DNA from 3 places in the Cupriavidus sp. CER-90 genome. Region 1 is predicted to be linked to each of the others. Evidence: predicted binding sites of a transcription regulator. Region 1 holds the regulator's gene; each other region holds the start of a gene.
What was found. The regulator FNR, encoded in region 1, switches genes on or off when oxygen is low (the NO sensors DNR and NnrR bind a similar motif). The targets are predictions, from matches to a motif close to TTGATNNNNATCAA.
Positions count from the first base shown of each region.

Region 2: AC24R4_RS01640 (universal stress protein) is a predicted target of FNR. The motif match lies at 1,514-1,527, and genes of this name have one in related genera.
Region 3: AC24R4_RS16440 (oxygen-binding di-iron domain-containing protein) is a predicted target of FNR. The motif match lies at 2,863-2,876, and genes of this name have one in related genera.

Region 1 is NZ_JBYGYM010000002.1:2,830,776-2,835,354, forward strand. It holds gene ccoG (cytochrome c oxidase accessory protein CcoG) at 1-1,079, shown strand, start outside; gene AC24R4_RS23570 (FixH family protein) at 1,127-1,336, shown strand; gene AC24R4_RS23575 (hypothetical protein) at 1,333-1,578, shown strand; gene fnr (fumarate/nitrate reduction transcriptional regulator Fnr) at 1,662-2,387, opposite strand; gene AC24R4_RS23585 (sulfite exporter TauE/SafE family protein) at 2,473-3,240, shown strand; gene scpB (SMC-Scp complex subunit ScpB) at 3,794-4,579, shown strand, end outside.
Region 2 is NZ_JBYGYM010000001.1:367,589-372,167, reverse strand. It holds gene AC24R4_RS01645 (bestrophin-like domain) at 189-950, shown strand; gene AC24R4_RS01640 (universal stress protein) at 996-1,451, opposite strand; gene AC24R4_RS01635 (L,D-transpeptidase family protein) at 1,655-3,298, shown strand; gene mepK (peptidoglycan L,D-endopeptidase MepK) at 3,324-3,890, shown strand; gene AC24R4_RS01625 (acid phosphatase) at 4,063-4,579, shown strand, end outside.
Region 3 is NZ_JBYGYM010000002.1:1,273,634-1,278,212, forward strand. It holds gene AC24R4_RS16425 (M20 aminoacylase family protein) at 1-45, opposite strand, end outside; gene AC24R4_RS16430 (fumarylacetoacetate hydrolase family protein) at 270-1,118, opposite strand; gene gstA (glutathione transferase GstA) at 1,358-1,984, shown strand; gene AC24R4_RS16440 (oxygen-binding di-iron domain-containing protein) at 2,012-2,797, opposite strand; gene AC24R4_RS16445 (glutathione peroxidase) at 2,930-3,547, opposite strand; gene AC24R4_RS16450 (MDR family MFS transporter) at 3,690-4,579, opposite strand, start outside.

The DNA of each region.
Region 1 (4,579 bases):
CCGAGATCTTCATGTGGATCGAGCGCCGGGTGGAGGGCGACCGCATCGCCCGCATCCGGCTGGACGGCGATCCGTGGAGCCTGCGCAAGATTCGCCTCAAGGCGACCAAGCACGCGCTGTGGATCCTGATCGCGCTGTGGACGGGCTTTACGTTCATCGGCTATTTCGCACCGATCCGCGAACTGGGCGGCGAGGTCCTGCACTGGACCCTGGGCCCGTGGCAGGCGTTCTGGATGCTGTTCTATGCGTTTGCCACGTGGGGCAACGCCGGCTTCATGCGCGAGCAGGTGTGCAAGTACATGTGTCCGTACGCGCGCTTCCAGAGCGTGATGGTGGACCGCGACACCTACGTCGTCACCTATGACGTGGGCCGTGGCGAACCGCGCGGCAGCCGGTCGCGCAAGGCGGACCACCACGCGGCTGGCCTGGGCGACTGCGTGAACTGCAGCATCTGCGTACAGGTGTGTCCGACCGGGATCGACATCCGCGACGGCCTGCAGTACGAGTGCATCGGCTGCGGCGCGTGCATCGACGCCTGCGACCAGGTCATGGACAAGATGGAGTATCCGCGCGGGTTGATCCGGTACACATCGGAAAACGCGATGCGCAAGAAGCTGTCGGCATCGGATGCCCGCAAGCGGCTGATGCGTCCGCGCACGATCGTCTACACGGCGATCTGGCTCGCCTTGACGGCGGGCTTCGTCACATCGCTGGCCATGCGGGCGCCGCTCAAGGTCGACATCATTCGCGATCGTGGCGCGCTCGGGCGCGAAGTGGAAGGGCGCTGGATCGAGAACGTGTACCGGCTGCAGCTGATCAATGCCACCGAGGCGCCGATGAAGTTTCACGTGCAGGCGCAGAGCGACGCGTTGCAGGGCATGGTCGTGGAGTACGACCATGGCGCGGAATCGCTGTCGCCCACGTCGAACCGGCTGCTGCCGATCCGGATTCGTGTGCCGATCGACGATGCGAAGCAGGGTACGCACAAGATCGAGGTGACGGTCACCGCCGAGACCGAAACCGATCGGAAAGTGGATATCCGGCAAAGCACGAGTTTCATCGTGCCTCGCGATCTGTGATGCTGTCACGGATGGTGAGCCGGGACGAATGCCAATAGGAGAGCGCAATGACCCAACACCCCGCAAAGCCCTGGTACAGGGAGCCATGGCCCTGGATTCTGATGAGTGGTCCGCTGCTGGCGATGGTCGCCTGCGGTATCACGATCTGGCTGGCAAACACCCATGCCGATGTGCCGGTGACCGATGCCACGCGCCACGGCCTAGTGGTCGAGAAGGCCGGTGCCGACCGCGCTGAACCCGCTGCGAGGCGCCCATGAGACTGCGCTGGCTGATGTGGGTGCTATGGCCGGCGTTTCTGATGGGCGGTGCGGCCACGGCGGTGGTGTTCTCGGTGGTGGATCCCGGCGACCTCAGCTTCTTCGGACAACCGGTGGAAGCTTCCCGGCAGGCGATCTACACCGTTGGCTTCCTGGTCGCGTGGTTGTTCTGCGCGTTGTCCAGCGGCCTCACGCTGTACACGATGCCGGTGAAGCTCAGCGACACCGATGAACTCGAATAGCAATGCAGAACAGGCGCTGCAAACAGAAAGGCCGCGCTGGATGGCTCCGGCGCGGCCTTTGTCGTGATGTGTGGCCCAGGCATTCAGCAGGACCGGCTGTACACCTGCTTGATGCCTGCCATATCGACGAGCTTCACATGTCGCTGACGAATCTGGATCAGGCCTGCTTCGGCAAAGCGCGAGAACAGGCGGCTGACGGTCTCGAGTTTCAGGCCCAGGTAGCTGCCGATTTCCTCGCGGCTCATGCGCAGCACGAACTCGGTGGACGAATAACCGCGTGCCGACAGACGCTCGGACATGTTGACGAGAAATGCCGCCAAACGCTCTTCGGCGCGCATCGATCCGAGCGTGATCAGCATGACCTGGTCCTGCGAGATTTCCTTGCTCATCAGACGCAGGAACTGGCCTTGCAGGGAGGGCAGGATGCTCGACAGCGATTGCAGGTCGTCGTAGCGTACGACGCAGACTTCGGCGTCTTCCAGCGCGGTGGCGTCGGACGCGTGCTGCATCTCGCTGAGGCCATCGAGGCCGATGACTTCACCGGGCAGGTGGAAGCCCGTGATCTGTGTGCGCCCGTCTTCCATCGTGACGTGCGTCTTCAGTGTGCCGAAGCGAATGGCGTAGACCGCATTGAGCGGTTCGCCCATGCGGTAAAGCGTTTCGCCCTTGTGAACACGCACGCGTTCCTGCACGAGCGTGTCCATCTTCGCCAGGTCTTGTTGCGACATGCCCACGGGCAGGCAAAGCTGGCCCATGGCACACGTTGAGCAACGGGGCGACATCTCGGTGACGGGAATGGAAGTCAACAATTGAAGTGCTCGTTATGAATGCGCTTGCAGCGAGGGCGCGATGCAGGCATTTTACAGCGTCATGTGACGCAGAAGCGAGGAACAGTTGCCTTTTGGTGTGCTTTTAAGCGTTTTTCTGATGGCATTGCTCGGTGGCATGCATTGCGCGGCCATGTGTGGAGGAATTGCTATTGCCGCGGAGCAGAAACAGCACCGCGATGTGGCAATTGTCATACACCGTACCGCTCGCCAGTGGTGGACTGCGCTGTGCATCATGCATGCGGGCCGCATCACGACATACATGCTGCTGGGTGCGGTGATGGGTGCTGTCGGTGCGACGGCGTGGCGGCAGGAGTATCTGCCAATGCAGCGATGGCTTTATGCAGCGGGCAGCATGATGCTGGTGCTCACCGGTGTGTGGCTGTTGCGTGGACGCGTGATGCGTTCCGACTGGATCGAGCGGCTGGCCTCGCTGGCCGCCGTGCACGTGGTGCAGCGTGCGCGGGCCATGACCGCCCGACTGCCGGTGCGGCTACGCGGCGAGCGTCGCGCAAGGCCGCTGTTGCGCCGATACGGTATGGGTCTGGCCTGGGGGCTGGTGCCATGCGGAATGATCTATGGCGCATTGGCGCTGGCACTGCTGGCAGGCAACGCGGTGTCGGGCGCGCTCGTGATGGGCGCGTTCGGACTGGGCACGCTGCCCAACCTGCTGGTGATCTCGGGGCTGTCGGGGTACCTGCGGCAACTCTCGCGCAAACCTGCGGTGCGGGTCGCGTCGGGGCTGGTGGTGATCGGCTTCGGCGTGCTCGGCGTGGCCCGGTCGATCTGGCTCCCGGACACGCTGGCCCAACACGGCTTTTGCGTGGTGTTCTGAATCGGCCACAAGGGCGGGTTGCGGGCGGGGCCGGGAATGCCATACAATCGACGGAACCACGGTATCGCGCCGCACCATTGCTCGGGGCGCCGCTGGGGCCGCATTCCTGATCTGGGGAGCGTGCCCAGGGTTTTCGGCCGCTCCGGTGCGCCGAGAACGTCTCAACAGTCCATCCGGTTCAAAAGATCTGGTTAAAAGACCGGCTGCGGTTGGGAAGATGGCGCCGGTCAGGGCAGGGTTGCCTGAGCCGATACCGTTTTGTTTCTTGCCGTCTTGGCCATCTGGTGGCCCTGGCGAATGTCCGCCCCGAAGGGAGAAGGCGCGACGCAAGAGGTCCGTTGACTGGTGAAACTGGCCATCGCCGGACGATCTCCTGCCGGATCGACCCGGCAATTCGATGCAAAAGAACGAGGTGCGCACGGCTGCGCTGCATTTGGCAGGCGAGCTGGCTGCGCGATGAAATGGCGGCGGCTTCGGCCTCGCTGTATCTGCAATCTCCAGTGCTCCGGGATTCGTCCGGGGGCAGGTGCAAAGACAGGCTGCACGCAATCACATGAATACCCAAGAGGCGAAGATCGTCCTCGAGACCGCGCTGATCTGTGCGCAGGAGCCGCTGCGCGTTGGCGATCTGCGACGGTTGTTTGCCGACGACGTCGGTGCCGACACGATCCGGGTGCTGCTCGAGGAACTGCGGCAGGACTGGCGGCCGCGCGGGGTCGAACTCGTGGCGCTGGCCAGCGGCTGGCGCTTCCAGAGCCGCCCCGAGATGCGGGAATTTCTCGACCGGCTGAATCCGGAAAAGCCCCCCAAGTACTCGCGTGCGGTCATGGAGACGCTGGCGATCATCGCGTATCGCCAGCCTGTCACCCGTGGCGATATCGAGGAAATCCGGGGCGTGACGGTCAGCACGGACGTGATCAAGAAGCTCGAGGATCGCAGCTGGATCGAAGTCATCGGCCATCGCGACGTGCCCGGGCGTCCCGCCCTGTACGCGACGACCAAGGCGTTCCTGGATGACCTTGGCCTGCGTTCGCTGGACGAACTGCCCCCGCTGGAGGATGCCCAGGCGCAGGCGCAAGCGGCGCTGCTGGAGCAGCAGGCCATCGATTTTGAAGAAATCGCCACGGCTAACCCGCCTGCCGGCGACGAGGAAGCGTTTGCCGAATCGGCAGCCGCCTTGACCGTCGCGGCCGCCGGGCCTGTCGAGGCGGGACAAGAGGTAAAAGCCGTAGAAGCCGTAGAAGCGGTAGAAGCGGCAGAAGGATCTGAAGCCGCTGCACCCGCTGACTTGGCCGGCTCGGCCGAGGCCGGCGAAGGCGCCTGGCGGGAAGAGCGCGCC
Region 2 (4,579 bases), on a different contig from region 1:
GCATTCGCATGGATATATTGCGATAAGAAAAGTTATCGCAATGAAATCGATAAGGAGCGGAAACCGGGTGCCGGCGCAAAGGGGATGGCGGACCCGAAGAATCCGTTCAAGATGGGCAAAAGAAGCTTTCACTTGATCCACCGGCCCGGCTTGGGCAGCATGGGCCTACCACTGATCTGAGATCTGCCATGCGACCGCTCATCAGCCATCCGGGCCTGCTGTTTGTCGTGCTGCTGGTATTGATGGGCATTGCCACGGCCATCGGCGCGCTGGTGCTGCGCCGCATGCGTCCGCTGGGCAGCGACGGCCGCGACGACTTCAACATCATCCAGGGGGCCACGCTGACGCTGCTGGCCCTGCTGATCGGGTTCACGCTGTCGATGGCCGTGGGCCGGTACGACCAGCGCAAGAATCTGGAGGAAGAGGAAGCCAACGCGATCGGCACCGAGTATCTGCGCGTGGAATTGCTGGAACGGGACACCGACGCGCTCAAGTCGTTGCTGGTGCGCTATCTGGATCAGCGTATCCACTACTACCTGACCCGCGATGCGGCGCAAGTCGACGACATCGAGGCCGCGACGGCGCAGATCGAAGACGAGATGTGGAAGGGGGTGCGCGACGGCGCCCGTACGGCGCCGAATCCGATCACGGCGCTGGTGGTGGCCGGCATGAACGACGTGATCAATTCGCAGGGCTATACGGAAGCGGCCTGGCGCAATCACATACCGCTGGCGGCCTGGGGGCTGATGATCATCATCGCCTTCTGCAGCAGCCTGATGCAGGGCTACGGCGCGCGCACCGAGAGCACCAAGATCGTCCTGCTGCTGGTGGTGCCGCTGACCGTGTCGTTGTCGCTGGCACTGATCGCCGACATTGACAGCCCCCGGGGCGGGCTGATCCGGGTCATGCCGCAGAACCTGCTCAGCGTGCAGGCATCGTTGAAACGCTAGCCCGGATCGTCCTCAATCGGCGAGCCGGGCCGGCGGGTGGACACATCAATGCACGGTCTCGCCGCGAATCAGCAGGACTGGCTTGCTGGACTTCGAAATCACGCCTTCCGACACGCTCCCCATGATCACGCGCCGCATGCCGCGCCGGCCGTGGGTGCCCATGATGATCAGATCGGCCGGCCAATGATCGGCGCATTTGACGATGGTTCCGGAGATATTGCCGGGCGACACTGGCTTTTCGGCCAGTTCGGTGAGGCAGCGGACATTGGCATTCTCGAAGCGCCGTGCGGCGGTCGCCAGGGCCTTCTGGCCCACCTCGATCATGCCGCCCACGATCTGGCTGGGGTCAATATGGGCGTATTCGAAGAACAGTTCGCTGTCGTCAACCACGAACAGCACCTTGACTTCGGCCGACAGCTGCTTGGCCAGCCCCACTGCCTGCGAAATGGCTAGTTCCGACGATGGGCCGCCGTCCACTGCCACGAGAATTCGTTCGTACATCGATCCACCTCCGCATTGACGTTGTCGCTGTAGACAGCATAGTTCGCGGCATGGCTTGTTAATTGACCTGCATCAAACGCTGGTCAATAGCAGAAACTTTGTTTTCAGATGTACCAAGGGAGGGATACGTCACGATGTTCGGATACGATACGCAAAGGACAAACGCTATCGACCTTCATACGATGACTGTTGCCCCTGCAGCCATGCCAGCCTCGACGGCGACCGCCACGGCCGTTCGTTTGCGGCGTCTTTCACACATTGCCGCGCGGTTTTCCGCGCCTGTCCCCGCCCGCATTGCATGCCTTGCCAGTGCTGGCGCGGCCTGGCTGCTGTGCAGTGCTTCGCCGGCGTGGGCCCAGCCGCCGCAGGGTCTGCTCTGGTTTGCCGATGGGCGCCCCTCTCAGGCCGCACAAGCCGCGGTCAAGGCGTTGAATGGCGCCAGCACCGATGGGCTGGACCCGCGCGACTACGACGCCGATGGCCTGCAGCGCGCGTTGGCGCAGCTGGTCGATGCCCCGACGCCAGCGTCGGACGCGGCGCAACGCTTTGACGGTGCCCTCACGGATGCCATGAAGCGATATCTGGCCGATCTGCATCGGGGTCGCGTCGATCCGCGCAAGGTCCATGCGAATTTCTCGGTCGGCAATCTGCCCCCGTTCGATCCGGAAAGCTACTTGCGCAACGCCATGGCGGCCAACCGGCTCGCTGACGCGATGCGCGAGGCGGCCCCGTCGTTCCCGCTGTACGGCACGCTGCGCGACGCGCTGGCGAAGTATCGCAAGCTCGCCGCCGAGCCGTTCTGGAAGACTCCCCTGCCCGCGGTGGCCGGCGGCAAGCTGACGCCCGGACAGTCCTACGCCGGCCTGCCGCAACTGGCACAACGGCTGCAAGCGCTGGGCGACCTGTCACCCGGCACGCCGGTGCCACAGCGTTACGAAGGCACGCTGGTCGATGCCGTCAAGGCGTTCCAGACGCGCCACGCGCTCGATGCCGATGGCGTGATCGGCGCGGGCACGCTGGCCCAGCTCAACGTCACGCCCGCCGCGCGCGTCGACCAGATCGTGCTGACGATGGAGCGCCTGCGCTGGACGCCGCTGGCAGAAGGCCCGCGCATGATCGTGGTCAACGTGCCCGAATTCGTGCTGCGCGCCTACGACTACGACGAAGGCAAGCTGGACATCAGGCTGGAGATGAAGGTCATCGTGGGCAAGGCGCTCGATACCCGCACGCCGCTGTTCAAGGAGGACATGCGCTATATCGAGTTCAGCCCTTACTGGAACGTGCCGTCGTCGATCGCGCGCAAGGAAGTCATCCCGAAATCCCAGCGCGATCCCGGCTATTTCACGCGGCAGGGCTTCGAGTTCGTCTACGGCACCCAGGCGAATGCCACGTTCAGCCAGGCCAATGTCGATGCGGTGCTGAACGGGCAGGCGCGCATCCGCCAACGGCCCGGCCCGCTCAATGCGCTGGGGGACATCAAGTTCATCTTCCCGAACAACCAGGCCATCTATCTGCACCACACGCCCACGCCGGAACTGTTCAAGCGTGGCCGGCGCGATTTCAGTCACGGCTGCATCCGCGTGGAAGATCCTGTCGCGCTGGCGCAATTCACGCTTCAGGGCATGCCCGAGTGGACCCCGGCGCGTATCCGTGAGGCCATGACGGCGGGCAAGTCGAAGACCATTGCGCTACAGCAACCGGTGCCCGTGGTGCTGGCCTATGGCACTGCCATTGCGCGCGCCGACGGACGGGTATACTTCGTGCCTGACATTTACGGACAGGACAAACTGCTGGACCAGGCGCTGCGGCAGCGCACGGGTGCCAAGCCTGCCGTACGGCCTTCATGAATGCCGCGCCGTTGTAAAAGTTTCCATGTCCGAATCCAGTTCCAGCCATCGTCGCCGTTTTTTTCATCGTGCAGGTGCCATCGCGCTAGGCGCGGGCCTGTCGACGCTGGCGCCTCGCGCCGCCCTGGCGGCGTTGGGCCCCGATGCCCGCTCGCTGTCCTTCGAACACACCCATACCGGCGAACACCTTTCGCTGGTCTATGCCATGGGCGATCAGGTTCTGCCGCAGGCGCAGACCTCGCTCAACCACTTTCTGCGCGATCACTACTCGGGCACGGTGGGTGAAATTGACCCGAAGCTGTTCGGTCTGCTGTTCGCGCTGCGGCGCGAATTGGGTAGCGACGCGCCGTTCCAGGTGATTTCGGGCTACCGCTGCCCCGTGACCAACGAGCGCCTGCGCAAGACACGCGGCGGTGGTGTCGCCCGGCGCAGCCTGCACATGGATGGCATGGCCATCGACATCCGCCTGCCCGGCGTGGCGCTGGCCGACCTGCGCGATGCGGCGCAGACGCTGCAGGCCGGTGGTGTCGGCTTCTACAAGTCCGAGAACTTCGTTCATGTGGACACGGGGCGCGTACGAAGCTGGGGCTAGCTGCGAAGCCGCGCGGGCCGGTCGCCCACACGGATATGTCACCACCATGTCCGTCAACCGAATCCTCCATCGAGAACGGGCGGCGATTGTTTCACATGTATGACATGAGACGTCCCTAGACTGCGTCCTCTTTCGACGGCCTGCCCGCCGTCTCTATCTAGAGGACCCTGTCATGTCTCTTTCCCAGCCCGGGATTCCATCGGCCATTGCGGTCGCCTGCCTTGCCTTCCTGCTCAGCGCCTGCGGCGGCGGCGACGACAACAACAGCCAAAGCGCCTCTACCGCCACGCCGCTGGCCGTGCCGGCGCCGCCGGCCGATCCCGGGTTTGTCGACAGCGCCCCCGTACAGGCGTCGGTGCTGCCGTTTGTCGACAATATCGCCACCAACCAGCGCGGTGACGCACGCTATGCGACCGTCGACACCAATGCCGGCGTCCGCGTGGTCAAGGGTTTCCTCGATGTCTGGGAACCGCTGACGCGGCTGGTTGACGCCGGGGCGCCGGCAGCGGCCAACGGCAGCTTCCCGGCCGTCGCGGCGTCCGCGTGGACCGGCCTGCCGAACGACGGCACGGCCGGTGGTTCGGTGACCAACGCCGCCGTGCACAAGGCGAACATCCAGTACGTCATCAACGCCACCACGCAGCGTACGGCCGCGCAGGCCGAGGCCGCCTACTTCGACGACCGCCGCG
Region 3 (4,579 bases), 1.6 Mb from region 1:
GACGGTCTTCAATATCGACTCGATTTCGGGGGCGTGTTCAGACATGGCATTGCTCTTGTTTGGCAGACATCATGTAAGAACAGTATTTCACGCCCCCCCGTGAGGTAAAACCCCGAATGGGAATTTCGTGCGAAAGCGCCCCATATGGTCCCAAAACTGTTGCCCTTAACGGACGCTTTGTTTGAAAACGCGACGCTTTGCAAGACGATGTTTCAGCGGGGAACCTCGCGAAGCCACGCGGTCGCCCCGCATTTTTCACATCGCAGAATCTAGCGTTCGCCGTACGCCACAACCTTCTGGCTCTGTTCGCCCAGGCCCTCGATGCCCAGGCGCATCACATCGCCGGCCTTCAGGTAGCGCGGCGGCTTGAAGCCCATGCCCACGCCGGGCGGCGTACCGGTGGCGATCAGGTCGCCGGGTTCCAGCGTCATGAAGCGGCTGACGTAGCTGACCACCGTGGCCACGTCGAAGACCATCGTCGCGGTGCTGCCCTTCTGCATGCGCTCGCCGTTGACGTCGAGCCACATGCCCAGCTTCTGGGCGTCGGGCACCTCGTCGCGGGTGACCAGCCACGGGCCGACCGGGCAGAACGTGTCGCAGCCCTTGCCCTTGTCCCACGTGCCGCCGCGTTCGAGCTGGAATTCGCGCTCGGACACATCGTTCACCACGCAGTAGCCCGCCACGTGCTCCAGCGCCTGGGCCTTGGACACATTGCGCGCCGTGGTGCCGATGACCACGCCCAGTTCCACTTCCCAGTCCGACTTCTGCGACGCGAACGGCAGCATCACGGCGTCGTTCGGGCCGTTCAGCGAGGTATTCGCCTTCAGGAACACGATCGGCTCGGCCGGCAGCGGCATGCCTGCCTCGGCGGCATGATCGGCGTAGTTCAGGCCGATGGCGATGATCTTGCCGATGCCGGTCCAGGGCACGCCGTGGCGCTGGCTCTCCACCACGGGCAAGGTGGCCGGGTCGATCGCCGCCAGCCGGGCCAGCGCCGCCGGCGCCAGCTCGCCCGGGCCGATATTGCCGACGACACCGGACAGATCGCGCACGCGCCCATCACGGTCAACCAGGCCCGGACGCTCGGCGCCGGGGTTTCCTACACGGACTAGCTTCATCTTGTCTCCTATGGGGGTCAGGTCAGCCTCGCGAGCATATCGCAAGCCAGCGGCCCGCGCGCGGCCCCGCACGCCCGTCCCCGAGCGGCCTGCGTCGGCGTTCTTCTGACACATCATGCAGGCCATGCATCTTTGCATACCCGCTGTGCATCGCCACGCATTGTGGGGGCCCGGGCCGCTGCCTAGACTGCCATCACCGCACGCCGCACTCCGCGCCGTGCCGTCTCCCAAGGAATCCCATGAAGCTCTACTACTCGCCCGCCGCCTGCTCGATGGCCGTTCATATCGCCCTGCGCGAAGCCGGCCTGCCCGTCACGCTGGCCCGCGTCGACCTGATCCATCACACGCTGGCCGAGCCCGAAAACGGCACCAACGACTACTACGCCATCCACCCGCGCGGCTATGTGCCACTGCTGCAGCTCGATGACGGGTCGCGCCACAGCGAGGCGTCCGCCCTGCTCCAGTTCATCGCCGACCAGGTGCCGGCACGCAACCTGCTGCCCGCGCCCGGCAGCCAGGCCCGGCTGGAGGCCGTGGGCTGGCTGACGCTGATCTCCACCGAACTGCACAAGGTGTTCAGCCCGTGGCTGTGGCACAAGGAAACCGACGCCAGCACCGTCGAGGCCTGCAAGGCCAAGCTGCACAAGCGTTTTGGCGAACTGGACGAACACCTGGCGTCGCGCGATTACCTGCTGGGCAGCCAGTTCAGCGTGGCCGATGCGTACTGCTTCACGATCGTCAGCTGGGCCCGGCTGCTGCACCTGAAGCTCGATGCGTACCCGAAGCTGCAGGAATATCTGTCGCGCGTGGCCGCGCGCGCGGCCGTACAGGCGGCAATGCGGGCCGAAGGCCTGGTGCGCGACTGACGGCGCGCCCGCAGGTTCAGCGCAGGATCAGCGCAGGACCTGCGTGGGCAGCTGATAGTGACTGGCGTCGATCAGGTCCAGCCCGCACTGGAGCTGCTCGACCCAGTCGATGAACCGCGCCACCATCTGGCGCCCCCGGATCGACGGCCCGTGCTGCGGCACGATGCACTGGATATCAAGCGTGCGCGCCATGGCCGCCCATAGCCGGCAGGCCTTGTTGCCGCTCATGTAGCGGCGGTGGAACCCCAGCATGCGGGCCGCGTGGGCATCGAAATCGGTCACGTCGCCGCGCGCGTCTTCCGTCGAGGTCATCGACGCCCCGAGATCGCCCGAAAACAGGATTCTGCTGATCGGATCGAAAAACTGGAAATTGCCCTCGGAATGCAGGAAATGGGCCGGCACGGCCATGATCGACGACTTGCCCAGCGGCACCACCATGCCCGCATCGGGAATCGGGACAATGCGCCCGGCGGTCTTGCCGGTCTGGCAGAAATGCGGCAGGAAGCGCGCCCAGACCTCGGAGATCAGCACGCGGCTGTCGGACGCCGTCAGCCAGCGCCCCACCGACGCCACAATGTCGGGATCGGCGTGCGACGCCAGTACGTAATCGAGCTGCTTGGGCGGGAAATAGCGGCTGATCGTCATGTACAGCTCGCTATAGGTCATCTGCCCGCCCGGGTCGATCAGGGCCGCGTGCCCGTGATTGACCACCAGGAACTGGTTGCTCTGCACCGCATCGCCATGCGTATCGTCGACCAGGTCCGTAAACGCCAGGCAGACATGCCCGTTGCATTCGTAAAGCACCTTGCTCATGACTCCCTCAACCGCTTGTGTTTATTTTTAAGCGGCGAAAGTACTCAGTTGCGCAGTGTTTTCAATTGATGTGAATCAAAAATCATGGAAAGCGGGCCGAAAAAGCCGGACGGGCGCCGGCTGCGGGGCCATTCAGCGCGTGGACAGCAATTCTTCGATCTTGGCCACGAACTGCTTGTCGTCGGGCTTGACCATGCTGTTGTAGCTGCCCACGACCTGGCCCTTGCGGTCGATCAGGTATTTGTAGAAATTCCACTTCGGCGCGGTGCCGGTTTCCTTGGTCAGCAACACGTACATCGGGTTGGCTTCGCCGCCGCGCACGTGGGACTTGCCGAGCATCGGGAACTTGACGCCGTAGGTGTTGTAGCAGAAGTCCGAAATTTCCTTGGCCGAACCGGGCTCCTGCGAGAAGTCGTTCGACGGGAAGCCCAGTACCACCAGGCCGCGCTCGCGGTACTTGGCGTAAAGCGCCTCCAGGCCTTCGTATTGCGGCGTGAAGCCGCAATAGCTGGCCGTATTGACCACCAGCACGACCTTGCCGGCGTACTGGCACAGGTTCTGGGGCGATTCGTCCTGCAGCCGCGGGAAACGGAAATTCAGCGACGCCGGGCAGTTACCGGCCGGCTGTGCCGACACCGTGGCAGACTTGTCTGCCGCGCGGGCAGGGTGCGGCAGCATGGCGGCCGCGGCGGCCAGGCCCAACGCGCCCAGCAGGGCGGTGCGCTGGAAGTGTTGCCGCATCCGGTCCATGTGGACTGCAGTTGCCAGGGTGCGTTCGCGAGACATGGGTACGGGCTCCGGTTTCCTGTAGTGCAGCAAAGTCTACGCCCTCGGGCGATTCGCGTCATGACGCGGGGCGGCAGCGGCAGGCGCCCCCGGCCCCGGACGACCTTCAATCCATATGAATCTTGGCCGCGTGTTCGGTCACGCTGCTGCGCAGTTCCAGGTCCGGCATGCGTCGCACGATGACCAGCGCGATGATGGCCGCGACCGCGCCCGCCGCGAAGATCATGTGAAAGCCCGCTTCCACGCCGCCCGCCAGCACCTGATGCACGGCCGGCGACAGATGGGCCATCGCCTCGCTGCCATGGCGCAGCGAGCCCAGGTCCAGCGCCTGGTTCACGCCCGAGCGCGCCAGCGCGTCGCGGAATTCCATCGCCAGCAGCGTGCCGGCCAGTGCGCCGCCCAGGGCACTGCCCAGCGAGCGGATCACCAGCAGCGCGCCGGTGCCGGCGCCCATGTCGCGGCGCTCCAGCGCGTTCTGCACCGAAATCAGCGTGCCCACCATCGACATGCCCAGGCCGATGCCGGCAATCGTCATCGCCGCCAGTACCAGCGTCGTGGGCACGGCGGCCGTGACCGTGGCCAGCGACACCAGCCCCACGGCGGCGGCCACGTAGCCGCCGGTCAGGATCTCGCGCATGCGTCCCAGGCGAGGCGCCAGCCACGCCACCACGAAGTTGCCGGCCACCGTGGACAGCAGGAACGGCACCACCAGCAGGCCCGACGTCGAGGCATCGGCATCACGCACCAGCTGGAAGTGCAGCGGCAGCGCGAAGATGCACAGGAAGATGTTGAGCGCAGCCAGCGACGAGGCGCCCACGCCCATCACATAGGCGCGGTTGGCGAACAGGCGCGGCGGCAGCATCGGATCGGCGGCGCGCCGTTCCTGCCAGGCCAGCAGCGCCACGGCCACCAGCGTCAGCAGAAGCAGGCCGCCCATTTCCAGCGAGATCCAGTCGAAGGCTTCGCCCGCCCAGCTCATCGCCAGCAGAAAGGCGA